Regions from separate parts of the Anaerostipes amylophilus genome, predicted to be linked through region 2. Evidence: predicted binding sites of a transcription regulator. Region 2 holds the regulator's gene; each other region holds the start of a gene.
The links. The regulator Rex, encoded in region 2, represses fermentation and respiration genes when NADH is low (regulators of the CRP and FNR family bind a similar motif). The targets are predictions, from matches to a motif close to ATTGTTAANTANTTAACAAT.

Region 1: the regulator Rex is predicted to act here: its motif matches at 4,867-4,886, upstream of gap (type I glyceraldehyde-3-phosphate dehydrogenase).
Region 3: the regulator Rex is predicted to act here: its motif matches at 4,655-4,674, upstream of OCV53_RS10375 (shikimate dehydrogenase).

What each region holds. Positions count from the first base shown of each region.
Region 1 is NZ_JAOQJG010000006.1:53-7,793, forward strand. It holds tRNA gene OCV53_RS09280 (tRNA-Trp) at 40-111, shown strand; gene OCV53_RS09285 (C40 family peptidase) at 348-1,037, shown strand; gene OCV53_RS09290 (radical SAM protein) at 1,055-1,924, shown strand; gene OCV53_RS09295 (histidinol-phosphatase HisJ family protein) at 1,999-2,808, opposite strand; gene OCV53_RS09300 (Na/Pi cotransporter family protein) at 3,028-4,713, shown strand; gene gap (type I glyceraldehyde-3-phosphate dehydrogenase) at 4,935-5,948, shown strand; gene OCV53_RS09310 (phosphoglycerate kinase) at 6,115-7,320, shown strand; gene tpiA (triose-phosphate isomerase) at 7,389-7,741, shown strand, end outside.
Region 2 is NZ_JAOQJG010000003.1:174,354-182,094, reverse strand. It holds gene alr (alanine racemase) at 1-687, opposite strand, end outside; gene OCV53_RS05315 (bifunctional ADP-dependent NAD(P)H-hydrate dehydratase/NAD(P)H-hydrate epimerase) at 671-2,146, opposite strand; gene acpS (holo-ACP synthase) at 2,143-2,505, opposite strand; gene OCV53_RS05305 (redox-sensing transcriptional repressor Rex) at 2,527-3,183, opposite strand; gene abc-f (ribosomal protection-like ABC-F family protein) at 3,333-5,234, shown strand; gene OCV53_RS05295 (glycosyltransferase) at 5,292-6,308, shown strand; gene OCV53_RS05290 (S8 family peptidase) at 6,418-7,320, shown strand; gene hemW (radical SAM family heme chaperone HemW) at 7,325-7,741, opposite strand, start outside.
Region 3 is NZ_JAOQJG010000007.1:26,098-33,838, reverse strand. It holds gene OCV53_RS10400 (hypothetical protein) at 61-519, shown strand; gene OCV53_RS10395 (DUF3877 family protein) at 560-1,093, shown strand; partial or broken gene OCV53_RS10390 (diguanylate cyclase) at 1,100-1,302, shown strand; gene OCV53_RS10385 (oxidoreductase) at 1,479-3,476, opposite strand; gene OCV53_RS10380 (LysR family transcriptional regulator) at 3,634-4,524, opposite strand; gene OCV53_RS10375 (shikimate dehydrogenase) at 4,722-5,630, shown strand; gene OCV53_RS10370 (YqeG family HAD IIIA-type phosphatase) at 5,774-6,274, shown strand; gene OCV53_RS10365 (oxidoreductase) at 6,374-7,741, opposite strand, start outside.

The DNA of each region.
Region 1 (7,741 bases), on a different contig from region 2:
GTATGTTGTTTTGAAGGTATATCCTTTACAATTTAATAAAGGGGCATAGTTTCAATGGTAAAACATCGGTCTCCAAAACCGCAGTTGGGAGTTCGAGTCTCTCTGCCCCTGTTATTGAAAGATAGATTAGATTTATGTCTAGTCTATTTTTTGTTTTATAAGAAGATAAATCTGAGCATCTTGCTTGCTAAGCAGGATCGCACTGCTTTCTTGAATATTTCAAAAAAACGTTATAAATATTACAGAAATATTACAAAAACACTTTACAAGAAATCAATAATATGCTAAGATTACAATAAATGTAACAGAAATGTAACAATTATAAAAATAGAATTGAGGCAATAATTATGATAAAAATAGTAAAGAAAATAACAATGATTGCGGCTATGACAGCCGTAATGTTAACAACAACGATTACCCCAACAATATCGACAACAACATCATCGACAACAACAGTTTTTGCAGCATCAGGATATAGTGGTAAAATATATAAACATTGGTGCAGAATGAGAAAATCAAAATCTAAAAAAGCAAAAACGATCAAAAAATTAAAAATAGGAACAAAAGTAACAGTTCTTTCCACGAGTGGAAGTTGGAGAAAGATCAAAGTTGGAGGAAAAACAGGATATGTACTAAAAAAATATGTATATATTAATACAAGAGCACCAAAACTAAAAGGAAGTACATATAATAAAGGTAAAACAGTAGCATCATTTGCACAACGATTTGTTGGGAACCCATATGTATGGGGAGGAACGAATCTGAATACTGGTGCAGACTGTTCAGGATTTGTAAAAAGTGTGTACAAATCATTTGGATATAATCTTCCAAGAAGTTCATCTTCTCAGAGAAGAGCAGGACGTAAAGTTTCATATAACAAAAAGCAGCCAGGAGATTTAATTTGCTATAATGGTCATGTTGCTATTTATATAGGTAAAGGAAAGATTGTTCATGCAAGTTCTAGGAAAACAGGAATCAAGATTTCTCCAAAAGCTAATTATCGAAAAGTACTTTCAGTAAGAAGAATTGTAAAATAAAAAAATCAGGAGAAAATATGAGATATGAAGGAATGATTTACAGACCGCCAAGTGAGGCATATAGTCTGATTGTACAGGTAACAATCGGCTGTAGCCAGAATCACTGTATTTTCTGTAATATGTTTAAAGAAAAAAGCTTTAGGATCAGAAAAGCAAAAGAAGTACTTGAAGATTTGCAAGATGCAAGGAATCAATACAGACATGTTGAGAAGATCTTTCTTGCAGATGGAGATGCATTGGTCTGTAAAACACAAGACTTAGAATCAATTCTTCATTTTATTCAAGGAAAATTTCCAGAATGCAGACAAGTAACCTTATATGGATCACCAAGAAGTATCTTAATGAAGGACCAAGAAGAATTGGACAAATTACAACGACTTGGAATATCTATGATTTATATGGGATTAGAATCAGGAAATGATAGTGTCCTTGCATATATGAAAAAAGGTGTGACAGCACAAGAGATGATCGAGGCTGCACATAAGGTAAAAAAGGCAGGAATCCGACTATCTGTTACGGCAATCTCAGGTTTGGGTGGCAGAAAGCTATGGAAGGATCATGCCAAAGATACAGGACTCGTTTTATCAGAAATGAAGCCAGATTATATAGGATTGCTCACGTTAATGATAGAAGAAGGTCTTCCGTTGGCAGATAAGATCAGAAGCGGAGAATTTGAACTTTTAAATCCATATGATATTTTGATCGAAACAAAAGAAATGATAAAATATCTGGATTGTCCAGGATGCCTTTTTAGATCAAATCATGCATCCAATTACGTAAATTTAAGAGGAACATTAAATCAGGATAAAGAAACAATGATTCATTTATTAGATGAAGCAATTAAGGGAAATATTCATATGAAATCAGAATGGATGAGAGCACTTTAAAATGGATCAAACAAAGTAAAAGAACGAAATTATAGGAATATCTTATAATTTCGTTCTTTTTGGTATTATGAAACTTATAATTTAATAAATTCGGGCTTTTTATTTCGAAAAATCGTATAATAACGAACTCCAAGAGAAGACAGAAAATCAGGCAATTTATGAAAATCATAAGCCATATGTTCAGGACAATGTCCGTCGGAACCGATGGTGATGATTTCGCCGCCAAGTTCGAGATATCTTTTTATAATATCATGATGAGGATTAGGATCATTCATGCCGTATTTAAGTCCAGCAGTATTCACTTCAATGCCTTTTCCATGATCGATGATAGTTTTTAAAATAGTATCTAGGAGATCAGAATAATCACTGTAATGAAATTCAAAAGAAGGATCTTTGATATAACGTGCTGCATAATCAATATGTCCATAGACACAATAATCATCAAAAGAAGAAACATTTTTTAAAATATCTTCAAAATAATGAGCAAGTCCTTTGCCGGCAGGGTAAGTTTCAAAATAAATTGCATCATAAGGATCCATAAAGTCAACAATATGAGTAGAACCAATAATGAAATCGAAAGGTTCATCCTTTACAAAATCAGAACATTTCTTTAGAGTTGTTGGCATTAATCCAAGTTCAACCCCATAATTGATTTCAATCTGATCCTTAAATTGTTCTTTCATTGTAAATAAATTTTCTTTATAAGACGGAAGATCCAAAAGAAAATCAAAATCATCAGGGTTATCGGGATAATCAATATCATGATGTTCTGTAAAACAAATGGTTTTAAGACCAAGAGAAATTGCCTTTTTGATCATATCTTCCATAGGACTTTCTGAATCGGAAGAAAAACTGGTATGTAAATGATAATCTGCAAGAATCATAAAAAACTCCTTTGTAAATAGTCAAAATAAACAAAAATTAATACTTTTATTATACACGTTATAATAGAAACATAAAGAAAAAATAAGATCTATGTAAAAAGTTCTTTAAATATAGGAGTATGTTTGTTAAAATTATTTATGTCGTACAAACGATAATATTATATATGTGGGAGATCCAATAAGGGGGATCTGTTAAAAACACAGGAGGAATCATAAAAAATGAATACACTAACACATGTCGGTAACCTGTTTGCGTTTATCGGCGGACTTGGAATGTTTCTGTATGGCATGGATATCATGGCATCAGGACTTCAAAAAACAGCAGGAAATAAAATGAGAGACCTGCTAGGATATCTGACCAATAATCGTATTCTGGGTGTTCTGGTAGGAGCATTGGTAACAGCAATCATTCAGAGTTCATCTGCAACTACAGTTATGGTTGTTGGTTTTGTAAATGCTGGTATCATGAACCTTACACAGGCGGCAGGAGTTATCATGGGTGCAAATGTTGGTACAACGATCACAGCATGGCTTGTATCAGCCAATGAGTGGGCAGGAGCACTGAAGCCAGATTTCTTTGCACCATTTATTTTAGGTATTGGAGCATTTATCATTACATTTTCTAACAAACAGAAGTTGACACAGAAAGCAGAGATTGCAGTTGGATTTGGTATCTTATTTATTGGATTATCATCTATGTCTTCATCCATCTCAGTCTATCAGGATAGTCCTATTTTTTATAAAGCATTTCAGGTATTAGGAAGTAATCCGATTCTTGGAATTTTAGTTGGGGCGGTTGTAACAGCGATCATTCAGAGTTCTTCAGCATCTGTTGGTATTTTACAGACATTAGCAATGAGAGGAATTGTAAACTGGAGATCAGCAATCTTTATTACTTTAGGACAGAATATTGGTACTTGTATCACTGCAATCTTATCAAGTGCAGGAGCGAATAAAACAGCAAAAAGAGCAGCGGTAATCCATTTAAGCTTCAATGTATTAGGAGCAGCAATCTATGGAGTGATCATGACGATCTTCTTTGGAATATTTCCAGATCTTGCAATGCAGCATATATCAAGTACACAGATTTCTATTTTCCACTCAATCTTTAATGTATCTGTAACGATATTGTTATTCCCATTTGCAAATGCATTGGTTAAATTATCAGGTATTATTATCCATGAAGATGTTGTGGAGGATGAAGAGGAAGAAGAACCGGAAGAGAAAGCATTACGTCACTTAGATCCACGTATTCTTGAAACACCAGCATTTGCTGTAGAGAATGCTGTAAAAGAAGTTGTGCGTATGGGTGAAATTGTTTTAAAGAACTTAAATCGTGTCACAAAAGAAGCAATGCGAGGGGAAGAACCAAGGCAGAGTAAGATCGATAAAGTTCACAATGACGAACAGGTGATCAATCATTTAGAGCCAATGATCACAGAATATTTGGTTAAGATCAGTCATCTGGCAATCACGGAAAAAGAAATGAAAGTTGTTAATAATCTATTTGATTCGATCACGGACATTGAACGTTCCGGAGATCATGTGGAAAATATGGCTGGATATCTGCAGCATATCAAAGATATGAAAGAAAGTATTTCAGAAGATGCAGCATATGAGCTTAGAAATATGAATAATCTTGTAAAATCAGCATTTGAATCAGCAATCCGTGCGATTGAATTTGATGATACAAAAGAGGCAAAAGAAACTCTTTCTTATGCGGCAGATGTGTATTATACAAGAAAAACGATCAGGAAAAGACATATCCAACGTATGAAAGATGGAGAATGTTCACCAGATGTAGGAGTATATTTCCTTGATATCATTTCCAGTATGGAAAGAATTGCGGGATATGCATTTACGATCGCCAGATATATTTTAAGTCAGAATGACGAAGAAGAATAATGAAATTTCAGGAAAATTGGTATTTATTCATTGTGCTAAAGAAACAATATCAAAATTTGGTAAAATTGTACAAGGACGTTTTATTGTATACATGATAAAAATACTAAATTTCCCTTGAATTTTTTGTCGGTATTGTTTAAAATAAGAAAGAAGTTTGTCAATAGATTAACAGATTGACAAATCCATCAAATTAATTAATCAAGACTTAGGAGGAATTTGAGATGGCAGTTAAAGTAGCAATTAATGGATTTGGACGTATTGGACGTCTTGCATTCAGACAGATGTTCGGAGCAGAAGGATATGAAGTTGTAGCAATCAACGATTTAACATCTCCAAAGATGCTTGCACACTTATTAAAATATGATTCTTCACAGGGAACATATGCATTAGCTGACAAAGTAGAAGCTGGAGAAAACTCTATCACAGTTGATGGAAAAGAAATCACAATCTACGCTGAAGCTGATGCTAAGAACCTTCCATGGGGAGAACTTGGAGTAGACGTAGTACTTGAATGTACAGGATTCTACACATCTAAAGAAAAAGCATCTGCTCATATCGAAGCAGGAGCAAGAAAGGTTGTTATCTCTGCACCAGCAGGAAACGATCTTCCAACAATCGTTTACAATGTAAACCATGAAGAATTAAAAGCAGAGGATACAGTTATTTCTGCTGCATCTTGTACAACAAACTGCTTAGCACCTATGGCTAAAGCTCTTAATGATCTTGCAGCAATCAAATCTGGAATCATGTGCACAATCCATGCTTACACAGGAGATCAGATGACTCTTGACGGACCTCAGAGAAAAGGTGACTTAAGAAGATCTCGTGCAGCAGCAGTTAACATCGTACCTAACTCTACAGGTGCTGCTAAAGCAATCGGACTTGTTATTCCAGAATTAAACGGAAAATTAATCGGATCTGCTCAGCGTGTTCCAACTCCTACAGGATCTACAACAATCTTAACAGCAGTTGTTGAAGGAAATGTAACAGTTGATGAAGTAAACGCAGCTATGAAAGCAGCTCAGACAGAATCTTTCGGATATAACACAGACGAAATCGTATCTAGCGATATCGTAGGAATGAGATATGGTTCTTTATTCGATGCTACACAGACAATGGTTCTTCCATTAGAGAATGGAACAACAGAGGTTCAGGTTGTATCTTGGTATGACAATGAAAACTCTTACACAAGCCAGATGGTAAGAACAATCAAATACTTTGCTGAATTAGCTTAATTTGATATTTGAATGAGGATAGGCCTGTAATTAATTATACAGTGTGATAAGACTCAAACAAGGGTCCGGTCTTTGGGGACCGGGCCCTATTTTTAAATTAAAACTAAAAGCCCTAATTAAATAAGAGATGCCTTATGGCATACAATCTTAGGAGGAAAAACGAAACATGTTAAACAAAAAATCTGTAGATGACATTAATGTAGCTGGAAAGAGAGTCCTAGTACGTTGTGACTTTAACGTACCTTTAAAAGACGGACAGATTACAGATGAAAATCGTCTGGTTGCAGCACTTCCAACAATCAAGAAACTGATTGCTGATGGTGGAAAAGTAATCCTTTGCTCTCATTTAGGTAAACCTAAAGGAGAACCAAAACCGGAATTATCTTTAGCACCAGTAGCAGTACGTTTAAGCGAACTGTTAGGACAGGAAGTTAAATTTGCAGCAGATGACAATGTTGTCGGAGATAATGCAAAAGCAGCAGTAGCTGCTATGAAAGATGGAGAAGTAGTACTTCTTCAGAATACTCGTTACAGAGCAGAAGAAACTAAAAATGGTGAAGCATTCAGTAAAGAACTTGCAGATCTTTGTGATGTATTTGTAAACGATGCGTTTGGTACAGCTCATAGAGCACATTGCTCAAACGTTGGTGTAACAGAATATGTTGATACAGCCGTTGTAGGATATTTAATGCAGAAAGAGATCGATTTCTTAGGAAATGCGGTTAATAATCCAGAAAGACCTATGGTAGCCATCTTAGGTGGAGCGAAAGTTGCTGACAAATTAAAAGTAATTGATAACTTACTTGAAAAATGCGATACACTGATCATCGGTGGAGGAATGGCTTATACATTCTTAAAAGCACAGGGTTATGAAGTTGGTAATTCATTAGTAGACGATGAAAAGATCGACTACTGTAAAGAAATGATGGCAAAAGCAGAGAAATTAGGAAAGAATTTATATCTTCCAATCGATACAACAGTGGCAGATGGATTCCCTAATCCAATCGATGCTGAGATTGAAGTATCTGTAGTACCATTTGATGCAATTCCAGCAGATAAAGAAGGTCTTGATATCGGTACAGCTACATGCGAAAAATTCGCAGAAGCAGTAAAATCTGCTAAAACAGTTGTATGGAACGGACCAATGGGAGTATTTGAAAATCCTATCCTTGCAAAAGGAACAATTGCCGTTGCTCAGGCTTTAGCTGATACAGATGCAACAACAATTATCGGTGGAGGAGACTCTGCAGCAGCTGTTAACCAGTTAGGATTCGCAGACAAGATGACACACATCTCTACAGGTGGTGGAGCTTCTCTTGAATTCTTAGAAGGAAAAGACCTTCCAGGTGTAGTAGCAGCCGACGATAAATAATCGTTGTAGATATTAAATTTTTTAAATAATTTTTAAACAATATATCAAGAAAGAAGGATATAAGTCTTATGCGTAAAACAATCGTAGCAGGAAACTGGAAAATGAACAAAACTCCTAGCGAGGCAAAAGCATTAATCGAAGAATTAAAACCATTAGTAGCAAGTGAAACTTCTGATGTAGTATTCTGTGTACCAGCAATCGACATTCCAGCAGCAATCGAAGCTGCTAAAGGAAGCAATATTGCAATCGGTGCTGAGAATATGTACTTTGAAGAAAGTGGAGCTTACACAGGAGAAATCGCTCCTAATATGTTAACAGATCTTGGAGTAAAATATGTTATTCTTGGACATTCTGAAAGAAGAGAGTACTTTGCTGAAACAGATGAAACTGTTAACAAAAAAGTATTAAAAGCTTTTGAACA
Region 2 (7,741 bases):
TCCATAAGTGATGATCCCTGATCGTACCATATCTTTTCTAAAACCAGCCAGATCAATGATCGATGCACTGTTTGATACATGCTTGATCGGAATATAAATATCTTTTTCTTCTAACCATTTAATAAACTGATCGTATTTACGTTCCTGTTCGTACGCAGATGTCTTATCTGCTTCATCTGCACATGCAAAATGAGTAAAGATTCCTTCAATCTTGATATTTGGTAGTTTAGAAATTCTCTCAACAATCTCTACAGATTCCTGTGTTGGTTTAAATCCAATACGATTCATTCCTGTATCAAGTTTAATATGAATCTTTGCAACTTTTCCTAAAGCCTGTGCGATCTTAGATAAAGATTCTGCCATCTCATAACAAAATACTGTTGGCTCGATCTCATACTGGATCAATGAGCTGTACTGATATTCTGATGTATATCCTAAAATCAAAATTGGTTTTTTAATCCCATGATTTCGAAGTGTGATTCCCTCTTCAAGGATCGCAACTGCAAATGCATCAACCCCAATCTTATTTAATTCTTTTGCGATTGGCACTGCTCCATGTCCATATCCGTCAGCCTTAATCACTGGCATTACCTTGACACCTTCTCCAACGACACGTTTTACTTCCTGTATATTATGACAGATTGCATCCAGATCAATGACTGCATGCACTCTATAGTACTGATTCATAGCTTCCTCCTGTAACATCCTTTATGTGAGTGATAATATCTGATGCGATCATGCTGTAAGCACCCAGATCACATCTTGCATGATCTCCTGCAAGGCCGTGAAGATAAACTCCATGAACTGCTGCCTCATGAGCAGCTAATCCGCCTCCTAAAAGGCCTGTGATCATTCCGGCAAGAACATCTCCACTTCCTCCAGTTGCCATTCCATCATTTCCGCTTTGATTAATATACACCAAATCACCTTCTTGTGCAACGATAGTTGCTGCATCTTTTAAAACTGCAATGCAATGATATTTTTTTGCAAGCTCATATGCATTCTGACATAAATCTTCTTTCATTTGCATAATATCACATGCCATCAGTCTTGATGCTTCCATCAGATGTGGAGTCAAGATCAGTCCATATGGATAATTAATTTCCATATCATATCTGCTGATCGTATTTAATCCATCTGCATCAATAACTAATGGTTTTGTTCCTTCCTCAAGAATCATTTCCAACATTTCTTTTGTCTCTTCACTAACTCCGATTCCTGGGCCAAATAAGATACAATCACACCAATTTAGAGATTCTTTTAAATCTTTTCGTTCTCCAAATAAAATTTCTGGAAGTTTTGTCTGTAAAACTGAACGATTCTGTACATCTGAAAGCACTTTTACAAGACCTGCTCCCATCCGCAATGCTGCTTCTGCTGCAAAACATGCTGCTCCTGACATCGTTTTATTTCCAGCAATGATCAAAACTTTTCCATAACTTCCCTTGTTGGAATATGCTTTCCTTTCTGGCATTAAATGATCATCTGCTTCCAATGTGTATCCCGTTGCATATTTTTTAATCGTCTGGTTGTGAAATCCAATGGATACAAGTTTTATATTCCCACAGTATTCACGTCCTGGATATAATAAATGTCCTCTTTTATAACTGCCAAATGTGACCGTTATTGCTGCATGAACAGCACATCCAAGAACTTTTCCGCTGTCTCCACTGATACCAGACGGAATATCGATTGCAATGACAGATTTGCCACATGCATTGATACGCTCAATCATTTCTTTGTAAATACCGCCAACTTCTCTGGAAAGTCCAACTCCAAAAATTCCTTCGATCAAAAGGTCATATTCATGAAAATTTGCATTTTCTAATGGAAAATATCCAAGATTTTTAAGAATCTGAAGCTGTAATTTCAGATCATCTGAAGCTTTTTCCAAATTTCCAACAATCATATAATCTACCAGATAGTCCTGTTCAAGCAAAATTCTTGTACAGGCAAGAGCATCCCCTCCATTATTACCAATTCCTGAAATTACCAGAATTCTCTTGGAATGATCGATCATCTGCACTGCATAGTCTGCAACCGCTTTTGATGCTCTCTCCATCAGCACAAGCCCTGGAATTCCTATTCCATGAATTGTTTCATAATCAACCGTCTGCATTTCCTGATTCTTTAATACATATTTCATACGCATTCTCCTATCGCAAATGCCTGTGCAAATTCCTTTGTATTAGTGATCGATACATGGATCTTTATGATCTTCTTATCCTTCGCAAGCTGTCTTGCACCCCCATATAATTTCACATATGGTGCCCCAAACTTATCTCTTAATACTTCGATCTCATATGGTTCCATACCGAAAAAGCCGGTTCCAAATACTTTGGAAACGGCTTCTTTTACAGCAAAATTGCCAGCTAAAGTCGCAGCATTGTCTTTTGCACACGCTAATTCAGTTGTTGTAAAAATTCTTGTAAGACGACTTCCTCTATGAAGCATCTCTTCTATTCTTCCTATCTCTACAAGATCTGTTCCTATTCCAGCAATCATCTCATCTATCACCTGCTGTGCCTATTGTTCCTGTTCTTGTTCTTCTCTATTGTGAACATTATATGTTAACGTCATCAGACTCTCTGCCAGATGGACATTCTCTACCGTAACATTATCCGGCAGATGAAGATCGATCGGTGCAAAATTCCAGAATCCTTTGATTCCCCATTCTGCCATCTTCTTGGCGATCGCTGGTGCCTGATCTTTCGGTATCGTCAGTGCAGCGATCTTGATGCCGTGTGTCTTAATAAAGTTCTCAAGTTCATCTGTATCAAGAACTTTCACTCCACGAACAGAAATTCCGATCAGTTTTGGATTGACATCAAATAATGCCATAACTTTATATCCATAATCTTCATTAAAAGACTGGTAATTAGCAAGTGCCTGTCCAAGGTTACCTGCTCCTACAATGATCATGTCATTTCTCTTATCCAATCCTAAAATCTTGCCAATCTCTGTATATAAATTATCTACATTATACCCGTATCCCTGCTGTCCAAATCCGCCAAAGTTATTAAGATCCTGACGAATCTGAGATGCTGTTACCATCATCTGTTCACTTAATTCTTTTGAAGATATTCTTGTAATATTCCTTGCCTTTAATGCACCAAGATAACGAAAATATCTTGGAAGGCGCTTGATAACTGCTGAAGAAATATTCTTACCTGAGTTTGCCATTTTATTCCTCCAAAATCTTTATTCTGTTTATAATTATATAAGATTGTCTAATAACTGTCAATCTTTCTATCATGAAATTATTTCATTTTCTCAAAAAATATGGTATTCTGAAAAATAATGTCAATAAAAAATTGGAAAGGGGTATCTTAATGATATTATCATGCCAGAATATCTGCAAAACTTTTGTTGAAAAACCTGTCTTGCAGAATATCTCATTTCACTTAAATGAAAACGACCGGCTGGCAATCATCGGATATAACGGTGCCGGAAAATCGACACTTTTAAAAATACTGATTGGAGAAATTTCCAGTGATGATGGGGAAATTTCTTTAAAAAAGGATGCCAGCATCGGCTATCTTGCCCAACATCAGGATCATACATTTCATCATACGATCTTTGATGAACTTCTCTCCGTTAAGAAGGAAGTCATTGAACTAGATGAACAGATGCGTACATATGAACAAGAAATGAAGCATCTGACCGGTGATGCACTGGAGCAGAAAATGAACCAGTATACAAACGCAACTCATAAATTTGAACAGTTAAATGGATTTGCTTACAAAAGTGAGATCACAGGAATCCTTAAAGGGCTTGGATTTTCCGAAGAAGATTTTTCAAAAGAGATCAATACCTTATCTGGAGGGCAGCGAACTCGTGTTGCTCTTGGTAAACTTCTTCTTAAGAATCCAGACATCCTGCTTCTTGATGAGCCGACAAACCATCTGGATGTCGATTCTATCAGATGGCTTGAAAATTATTTATCTCATTATAAAGGTGCCGTGATCATTGTATCTCATGATCGTTATTTTCTTGACAAAATTGTCAATAAAGTTATGGAGATCGACCAAGGGCATTCCATGCTGTTTGATGGAAATTATACTACATTTATTGAGAAACGCGACCAGATCAAAGCAATCCGTCTAAAAGAGTATAAAAACCAGCAACAAGAGATCAAACACCAAAAGGAAGTTATCAAAAAATTAAAGCAGTTTAATCGTGAGAAATCGATCAAACGAGCAGAAAGCCGCGAGAAAGCTTTAAACAAAATTGAAGTTTTAGAAAAACCAACTGAATATAATGCAGACATGCGTCTTAGCATTGAGCCAGAAGTAGTCAGTGGAAATGACGTTCTTACATTAAAAGATGTTTCAAAATCATTTGGAAGCAAACCTCTATTTGAAGGTCTCAGTGCAGATATCTTTCGTGAAGAACGCGTTGCCCTAATCGGTCCAAACGGAACTGGTAAGACCACCTTATTAAAGATCATTTGCAAAAAGATCAGCAATAACGGAGGAACGATCACTCTTGGTGCAGGTGTTTCTATCGGTTACTACGATCAGGCACAGGATAACTTAGATGATTCTAAAACCATCTTTGATGAAATTTCTGATGCCTATCCTGACCTGAACAATACAAAGATCCGTAATACACTTGCAGCATTTTTATTTTATGGAGAAGATGTATTCCGTCCGATCTCCTCTTTAAGTGGTGGCGAAAAAGGTCGAGTTTCCCTTGCAAAATTAATGCTTTCTCATGCAAACTTTCTGATTCTTGATGAGCCGACGAACCATTTGGATATTCAGTCAAAAGAAATCCTTGAATCAGCAATGAACGCTTACACTGGAACGATTCTGTACGTTTCACATGATCGTTATTTTATCAACAAAACAGCAACAAGAATTCTGGAAATTTCTGACCACGGATTAACTTCATATCCTGGTAATTATCAAGATTATATCGCACAGAAAGAGAAAGAAAAGGCTGCTCTAAATGCTGCTTCTACTTCCGCTGTTTCTGTTGATACGGAAGCAAAACTTGACTGGAAACAACAAAAAGAAGAACAGGCAAAGCAAAGGAAACGTGAGAACAGACTGAAAAAAGTCGAAGATATGATCACCGACCTTGAAACAAAGCAAGAAGAACTTTCCGAAGCCATGTCTTTACCTGAAAATGCTTCTGATCCTGCAAAACTAATGGAACTTAGCAACAAACAGGCAGAGATCACTTCTTCTTTGGAAGAACTTTATGAAGAGTGGGAAACTCTTTGCTAATTGATCAAAAAACATATATAATAAGAATGTTAATCGTATTTTAAACAGGAGGTTTTTATGAAATTAATATCCTTTGTTGTACCTTGTTACAACTCTCAGGAATATATGAGACACTGTATTGATACATTATTACCAGGAGGAGACCAAGTTGAAATTCTTATCGTCAATGATGGTTCTTCTGACAATACAGCTGCCATCGCCGATGAATATGAAAAAAAATATCCTGATATCTGCCGTGCTATCCATCAGGAAAATAAAGGACATGGTGGTGCCGTTAATACAGGAATCAAAAATGCAAAAGGAATTTATTTAAAAGTTGTCGACAGCGATGACTGGGTAAATGAATATGCTTATGGCGAAATTCTTGATACACTCTCTACTTTTTACAAACAAGGAACAGTTCTTGATATGCTGCTTTCCAATTATGTGTATGAAAAACAGGGTGCTAAGAAAAAAACAGTGATCCACTATCGTCACGCAATTCCAAAAGACAAGATCTTTTGCTGGGATGATGTCGGACGTTTCCCTGTCAGCCAGTATATTCTAATGCATTCTGTCATCTATCGTACAGCCCTGCTTCGTGAATGCCAGTTAGAGCTTCCAGAACATACATTTTACGTTGATAACATTTATGTATTTAAACCACTGCCATATGTAAAAACGATGTATTATCTTGATGTAAACTTCTACCGCTATTTTATCGGACGTGATGACCAGTCTGTCAATGAAGCAAACATGATCAAACGTATCGATCAACAGTTTAAAGTTACTTACATCATGATCGATTATATGGCACAGTTTAATCTTGTAAGCAAACCATTAGAACGCTATATGAAACATTATCTTTCTATCATCATGTGTATTTCTTCCGTGATCGCAGTAAAATCTGGAACAAAAGAGCATTTAAAGATGAGAAAAGAATTATGGAAATACTTATACGGAAAAGATAAAAAATTATATCGCAAGATTCGTCACAATATCACAAGCTGTGCTGTCAATCTTCCTGGATATGTTGGAAGAAAAGCCACGATCGGTATGTATAAAGCAGCCCGCAAATTTATTGGTTTTAACTAATTTTTTATATTTTAAACTATACACTCAAAAGACTCGTTTTTGCGGGTCTTTTTTGTTTCCATATGTACGTGTTCTGCGTATTCTAACAATAAAGACAGAAAGGATTTTAATGATGATAGCTTCTGTTTCAAAACAGATTCATGCTGATCTTGCACACCAGCATGGTTTTTTAGGAGAAGGCATTGGCATTGCTTATCTTGATACCGGACTTTTCCCTCATAAAGATTTTGCTCCATATTCCAGCCGTATCGCTGAATTCATAGATTTCGTACAATATCGATCTTTTAGTTATGATGATAACGGACACGGAACTCATATTACAGGAATTGCTGCTTCTTCTGCGGTCTTTGATTCTGACTATCTTGGCATCGCTCCAAAATCTCATATTATAGCATTAAAAGTATTAGATGCATCAGGAAATGGGGTTCAAAGTGCATTTTTAAAAGGACTGGACTGGATTCATAAACATCACAACTCTTATAACATCCGCATTGTCAATATTTCAATTGGAAGTTCTGCTTCAGAAGAAAGCCCTGCTTCCATAGAATTATTAACACATGTTAACACATTATGGGATGACGGCCTGATCGTATGTATTGCTGGTGGAAATCACGGACCAAAATCTCACAGTATCTCCATTCCTGGAAACAGTCCAAAGATCATTACCATTGGATCAAGTGATGATACCTCCCCAATGATCGGCAGACGCGGATTTAAAGTTCAATATTCTGGTCGTGGTCCAACCTCCTCATGTGTTATGAAACCAGACGTTGTTGCTCCTGGAACTAATATTTTTTCCTGTGCTCCAAATCACCGTTATACTTTAAAAAGTGGTACTTCCATGGCAACCCCGGTTGTTTCTGGTTCACTTGCTCTATTACTCGAAAAGTATCCTTTTTATACAAATAAAGATGTAAAAATGAAGCTTCGTAAAAACTGTGACAAATTAAAAACCCCCAGGCACCATCAGGGCTGGGGGAGGATTAATTTAAAAAAATTAATGGATTTATAAAATTTTAACTTGATTCTTCATCAAACAAAAATTCACATAAAACTTGATTACTGACAAGAATCCCTTCTTGTGTCAGCAAGATTCGATCTCCTTGTTCTTTGATAAAGCCTTGTTCTATGGATTCTTTTAGAGGTTTCTCATAAACAGAATCCACAGAACAGCCGAAACGCTCTTCGAATTTATTTTTTGAAATTCCTTTCGTCTTCCTTAACCCAAGAAACATAAACTCTTCCATCTGCTCATGAACGGATAACGGACGAGTCTGGCTGTATAGCTCATCAAATGATGTTATCTTTAGATACTGTTTCATATCCGATGGATTCTCAAAGCGTCTCTCATCCATATAAGACGATGCATTCAATCCAACACCAAGATATGGAATATGTGACCAGTAACCTAAATTATGTCGACTTTCAAAATC
Region 3 (7,741 bases), on a different contig from region 2:
ATTTTTAAGAATTTCTGCTAATCTAATATAGGTATAAAAATAGATTGGAGGAATAACAAAATGAAAATTACAATGGGAAGGACAATGAAGATCGTTGTAGCGGTTTTGATCGTAGCAGTTCTTGCGTTCGTTATGCTTTCACCATATTCTTTTGAAAAATATACTGCATCATCCAAACTGATTCAGGTTACATCAACAGATACTGTAACAAAAGATGCTAATGGAAAGAAGCAGCAGCAGGTATACTCATTTAAACAGGGAGATAAAAAGTATACAGAAATCGTAAATGTTTTAGATCAGTATTCTTATCACTATACAACAAAAACATTAACGAATTCATCCCAGATGGGAGAATCAAGTAAGCCACAGATGATCATGTTATTTGGAAAGAAGATGCTGGTTATCAGTGATTCAGGAGAAATCCTGTTAGACGATCATGTATACCGCATGGGATATTCTGGCGGAAAAGATGCTAAAAATATGATGAAAAGCATTAATAAGATTTTAAAAAGTAAATAAAATAATATAAACTATATAATAGGTAATGGAGGAAGACAAGATGGGATTTGAACGTCTTTATAAGAATTTGATCGACATTATCAAAGAAGAACAGGCAAAACTTGGATTTCGAAGAGAAGCAATCCGTTTATATTATCCTTTAAGTTCCTTAAATCATTTCTTTGAAACAGAATATAGTGAAGAAGAGATGTTGAATAAACTTCAGGAACTACCGGATTTTATTAAGGAGACATTAGGAGATATCAAAGTTACCAGTAAAAAGGAGAGATTTTGTTTCCATATTCCAGAAGAAGGAAGCAGTTATGTTCATGACAACACAAAGCCAAATGAATTTATTAAAGAGCTGGTGGAACTTGTTGGACAACATGGATGTAAGATAGAAGATATCATTGCACTATTTAAAGAACATAATAAAGATATCGTTGTAGAAGAAATCAACAATGGAGAATTCGATTACCTGATCCGTTTTCCGAAAGAAAATGAAGATCCATATTATTATTGTTTCCACGATGAAGGATGTCATATCATCTATCATCGCTTTTTACCAGCAGATTATGAAGATTTTGATTTTTAAGACAGTATTCTTGCAGTCACAAACAAAGAGATCAGAGACAAACTGTCTAAATGGAATGCAGACATCATGGGAAGTGATATGGATTCACAGAGCTAAAGAAGAATTTGAAAGCGAAGAAGGAAAAGAAGCTTTTGAAATCTCTTGGAATTGAAGGAGAATATGCAGAAGGTGCGAAACGTAAAGATAATTGGGTGTATTATGTTGAATAAATTAGCCAGTACCATTTAACATACATACCCATAGTGGTTTCGATAACCAAAAAAGCCTGAAGATAATCAATTCTTCAGGCTTTTTTGCAACTTTATATTTATTTTTAAGGTAGGTAGGATAGCAAGTTAAAATTTAAACTGCTTTATTGTATTGTTGTATGTTTGTTAAGTATATCTTACAGATATTCGTGATCTGCAAGTACGTTTAAGATGTTATGTCCTTCCTGAACACCATCAATGATTCTTCTAGCACGAACACTATCACCAATGTTAACAATTTCAACGTTAGTATCAGCGAATGCTTCACGGATTTCATCAAGAACAGGAGCGTTCGCTCTCATTCCTAAGCATACGAATCCATAGTCAAATGGCAGATCTTTTTCTTCTCCATCAACTTTTACTGTAAATGCATCAGATTTCACTTCGCAAAGAGCAGTGTTAGTCATCTGGTTTACATGATGTTCTCTCATTAATGTGTTTGTTCCACATTTAGATACTGGATCTAAGTCTTTACCGATCTGAGGCATCATTTCTACGATGCTTACCTGCGCACCTTTAGGAGCGAAGTATTCAACAACGTCAAGACCTACAGCTCCACCACCAACTACAACGACTTTCTTACCTGTGCAGTCTTCTGGATAATCAGCTAAGTGGTTGATCATTCCTGTGATAGAAGCTACTTTAGATCCTTCTTTGTCGATGTGGTCATGTAATCCTTTGATTGGTGGAAGTAAAGGATTAGAACCTGTTGAGTTAACGATGATGTTTGGATGCAGTGCTTTAATTAATGGCAGAGTTGCTTCCTGTCCTTTGAAGATAAACAGGTTTGTTAATTTAGAAGCACGGTTTACAAGGTAGTCAGGGAAATCTCTTAAACGTTTCTTATCTGGAATCTTAGAGATTTCAACAGCTAATCCACCAAGGTGATCGTTCTTTTCAAATAAGAATGTAGTACATCCAACTTCAGCAGCTGTACAAGCAGCTTCAAGACCAGCAGTACCACCACCGATAACAACTACGTTACAAGGTTTATTTACTTTTTTCTTCTTATAGTCAAATCCAGAGTTTACAGTAGGGTTTACTGTACAACGGATAGGACGGTTAACTCCGATACGGTTTCCAGCACATCCAACGTTACAAGAGATACATTTTCTGATCTCATCTTCACGTCCTGTAGCGACTTTTTTCACCCAGTGAGGATCTGCGATCAGTCCACGACCCATACCGATGATATCAGCATCACCGCGGTCTAAGATATCGTCAGCGACACGAGGATCACGGATGTTACCCATAGTTACACAAGGTTTGTTGTATTTTTCTTTCACAGCTTTTGCCATGTAAGATCTCCAACCATCTTTTAAGTAGTTCGCATCGATCTGGAACTGAAGAGAACCATTTAATCCAGCGGATACGTCAAATGCATCAACTTCTTCCTGGAAGTAAGAAAGTAACTCTAAAGTATCTTCTAATGTGTTTCCACCTTCCATCAGTTCATCAGCACTGATACGAACGAAGATAGGGAACATAGGACCAACCTGTTTACGAACTTCTTCAACAACTAATTTTGTGAAGCGGGCACGGTTTTCTGGACAGCCACCGAATTCGTCTGTACGTTTATTCGTTGTAGGGGACATAAACTGGCTTAATAAGTAAGAATGTCCTGCATGAATCTCAACACAGTCAAATCCACAAGCCTGTGCACGAGCAGCAGCTTCTCCATATTTTTTTACAATTTCATAAATTTCTTCTACTTTAAGAGGGCGAGGGATTTCTCCACCTGCTTTTGATGGGATATCAGATGCAGATACTGGCTGCATGTTTGTTCTCTTAGACTGAGCAGAAGCACCAGCGTGGTTTAACTGAATACCAACGCAAGCTCCGTGAGCGTGTAATGTTTCACATAATTTGAAGAAACGTGGCATATAGTTGTCATGATCGATACGGATCTGAGTTGTTCCGTTAGATCCAAGTGGTGAATCAACACTTGCGTTTTCAACCATGATCAGACCAACTCCGCCTTTTGCTCTTTCTGTATAATAATCAATGTGTAAGAAACTCATTTCACCTGTCTGTTCACCATAGTTCGTTCCCATTGGTGTCATCATGATGCGGTTTCTCATTGTCATGTTCTTAATTGTTAATGGTGTGAAAATGTTTTTATAATTGCTTTTCATTAGAATTGAACCTCCAAAAAATTAAATCCAAAAATCAAAAAATTAAATTCCATATAATCTGAGGTTGTTAGAATCATAAAAATTTGGGTAAATGATTTATGATGGTTTTAGTATAACATACGGTTAATTATTTAACAAATAAATCTTTTTTGAAAAATCAATAGGGATTATCTATGGTTTTTTTTGTAAAGTCAATAAACTTACGAACGGCAGGGATCATTGGCATATTTTTAAGATAAGCCATATAAACAGTGTGGTATGGCTTCACATTACTAAGATGTAGGATTTCTACATCATATGCTTGTAAAGATTCTACATGGGCAACAAAACCGATTCCAAAATCTTCTGCAACAAGAGAAGCGATCGCATTTTCATCGGATGATTCAAAAGCAATGGAAGGTTTGATATGGTTTTGTTTATAAATGGAATTAGTAAAACGTCCAAGACCAGAGGTTCTATCATAACCAATAACTGGATAATCAAGCAAATCTTCCAAAACGAGATCTTTCTTATATTTTAATGGATGTTCCGGTGGGGTGATGATGACCATTTCTTGGTTAACAACAGGCACAAACTCAACTTCTGGTTCATTAGGAACGAGAGAACCAAAGACAACATCATATTTTTCATTTTTGAGATCGGCGATCAGATTTCTTGTGATCTCCTGGCTTAGAGAAAATGTGATCTCATGATTTTCCTGTTGATTTAGAAAACTACGCACTAATCTTGGAATATAACTTTTGGCAAGTGGAAATACATAGCCGATATCAATATGTCCGCTAGAGTTGCTGGCTAAGGACTTCATTTTATTCTCTGCAACTTTGATTTCTTCTATAATACGGTTCACATGTTCCAAAAAGATGGAACCGTATTTGGTCAGTTCGATATTACGACCATTTTTCTGAAATAAAGAAACACCAAGTTCGTCTTCAAGATTGGCAATGGAACGGCTTAAACTGGGTTGAGAGATATTTAATTCTTTTGCAGCCTGATGATAATGTTGTAATTGTGCAACTTTTTGAAAATAATACAACTGATTTAAATTCATACATACCTTCCTTATTATATTAATTGATGGTTAAGATCATTATAACATAATTGATAGCTTAAAGCTATCAAAAAACGCCAAAAGATATATTGGAAGTATCAATCATTATGGAATATAATATAGCCATAAGGTTGTTAAAAAATTAACTTTTGGGTGAATGAAACTATTAACAAGCATATTATTAAGGAGTAAAAATTATGGCAGAGAGAATCACAGGACATACTGAATTAATCGGATTAATGGCTTATCCAATCAGACATTCAAGCTCACCTGCAATGCACAACGAAGCATTTGCAACATTAGGACTTGACTATGCATACTTAGCATTTGAAGTTGACAACAGCACATTAGAGGATGCAGTAAAAGGTCTTCGTGCATTAAAGATGGTTGGATCAAACGTATCTATGCCTAACAAAACAGTTGTAGGACAGTATTTAGATGAGTTATCTCCAGCTGCAAAAATGGCAGGAGCTGTTAACACGATCGTAAATGATAACGGAAAACTGATCGGACATATCACAGATGGTATCGGATACATGCAGTCATTAAAAGACAACGATATCGACGTGATCGGTAAAAAAATGACAATCGCTGGTGCTGGTGGAGCTGCTACAGCAATCGAAATCCAGGCTGCATTAGATGGTGTCAAAGAAATGTCAATCTTCAATATCAAAGATAAATTCTGGGCGAACGCTGAAGAAACAGTGAAAAAGATTCGTGAAAACACAGACTGTGTTGTAAATCTTTATGATCTTGATGACAAAGAAAAATTAAGAGAAGAGATCGCAGACAGCTACTTATTCGCACAGGCAACCGGTGTAGGAATGAAACCATTAGAAGGACAGTCTGTTGTTCCTGATGAAACATTCTTCCGCCCTGACCTGATCGTAACAGATACAGTTTACGCTCCAAGAGAGACAGAAACATTAAGACTTGCTAAGAAAGCTGGATGTAAGACAATGAACGGTCTTGGAATGATGTTATTCCAGGGAGATGCTGCTTTCCACTTATGGACAGGAAAACATATGCTAATCGATCATATGAAAGAAGTATTGTTTGTTAATTTAAGATATGATGTTTTATTAAAAAATACTGAAAATCAGTAAAGAATATAATCTGTGCATAGATTTTTAAGAATTTATGTACAGATTCTTTGCATTTCTATAGTTTCGTCTTGCCAATATCAAAAACGTATTATAAAATAAATAAGATAATATTAAAAAAGATATATAAAAAAGGAAGATAAATTATGTTTCAGAAATTCTATCCATCCGAAGATATCAGAAGTACCTATGATATTGATTTCGAACGATATTACCAAGAAGGATACCGAGGAGTGATCTTCGATGTCGACAATACGTTAGTACCACACAATGCACCTGCGGATGAACGTGCAAAGAAATTGTTTAAAAGACTGGATGCGATCGGTATGCAGTACTGCTTTACAAGCAATAACAAAGAACCAAGAGTCAAAGCTTTCTGCGAAGCGGTTGGTGGAAAGCATTATGTATACAAAGCCAATAAGCCATCTGTGAAAGGCTATGAGACAGCAATGAAACTAATGGGAACGAATAAGAAGAATACATTCTTTGTAGGAGATCAGTTGTTTACCGATGTTTATGGAGCAAACAGAACAGGATTACATAGCATCTTAGTCACACCAATGAATCCAAAAGAAGAGATTCAGATCGTGTTAAAACGTTATCTGGAGAAGATTGTACTGTGGCAGTACCGTAAGAAAAAACATTAATTATATTTCATTTCAAAATAAAAAACACGAGTCAGATAAAATAAATACTGACTCGTGTTTTAATTTTAATTCTTATATTTTTTTATTTCTATCTGGATCTTAGATGAAATCCTGACGTTCTAATGCAACTAAGATGTCACGACCTTCTTTTACACCTTCAATGATACGACGTGTCTGAGCACTGTCACCGATGTTAAGAACTTCAACACCTTCATAGATGAAGTGGTTGTATAATTCCTGAAGAGAAGGAGTTGCAGACTGCATTCCAAGACATACAAATCCATAATCAAAGTCTAATTCAAGATCTCTATAGTCATGTTTTACAATAAAGCTATGTTCTTTTACTTCTAATAAAGAAGCGTTTGGATACTGAGTTACTTTATTTTTATTCATGAATTCAATAGAACCAGTCTTTGTGATAAAGTCAAGGTTTTCACCAAAGTGAGCTTTCTGCTCAACGATTGTTACATCAGCTTTTCTAGGAACAAAGAATTCAACAACGTCAAGTCCTACGTTACCACCACCGATAACAACAACTTTCTTTCCTGTTAAATCTTCAGGATAAGAATCTACATGATCTACAAGATCAAAAATTGTAGATACGTTTCCAGCTTCTAAGTTTTCCTTTAATCCAGGAATATTTGGAAGAAGTGGAACAGATCCTGTAGCATTTACAACGATATCTGGTTTGAAACCTTCAATGAATTCAATAGAAGCTTCTGTATTCTTGCAGATAAACAGATTTTTAAGTTTCATTGCACGACGTTCTAAATACTGTGGGAAATATCCAAGACGCTGTTTGTTTGGCATCTTTCCTACACGGCGGGCAAGTCCTCCAAGTTCTCCGGATTTCTCGATAAGAACTGTAGAACAGCCAACTTCAGCAGCTGTACATGCAGCTTCAAGACCAGCAGTACCACCACCAACAACGACAACGTTGCAAGGTTTCTTTAATTTCTTATTTTTGTATAAGGAACCTGAAACAAGTGCAGGGTTAATGCTGCATCGAATAGGTTCATCACCTAAAGTTGCTGTACATCCATTATTACAAGAAATACAACGATTGATATCATCTGTGTTACCAAACTGAACTTTGTTTACCCATTCAGGATCAGCAATCAGTCCACGTCCGATAGCGATCAGATCGGCTTCCTCATCTTCAAGAATACGATTTGCAACTTCTGGTTCACGGATATTACCGCTTGTCTGGCAAGGTTTACCAGTTTTTTCTTTAATGGCTTTTGACATATAAGATTTCCATCCATCTGGAAGGTAATCTGCGTCATACTGGTACTGAATAGAACATGTAAGTCCAGCAGAAACATCAAATACGTCAACATAATCTTTGAAATATTCAACAATCTCTAATGTATCATCTAATGTGTTACCACCTTCAGCAAGTTCATCAGCACTGATTCCTAAGAAGATAGGAATATTTTCACCAATTGTCTCACGAACAGCTTTTAA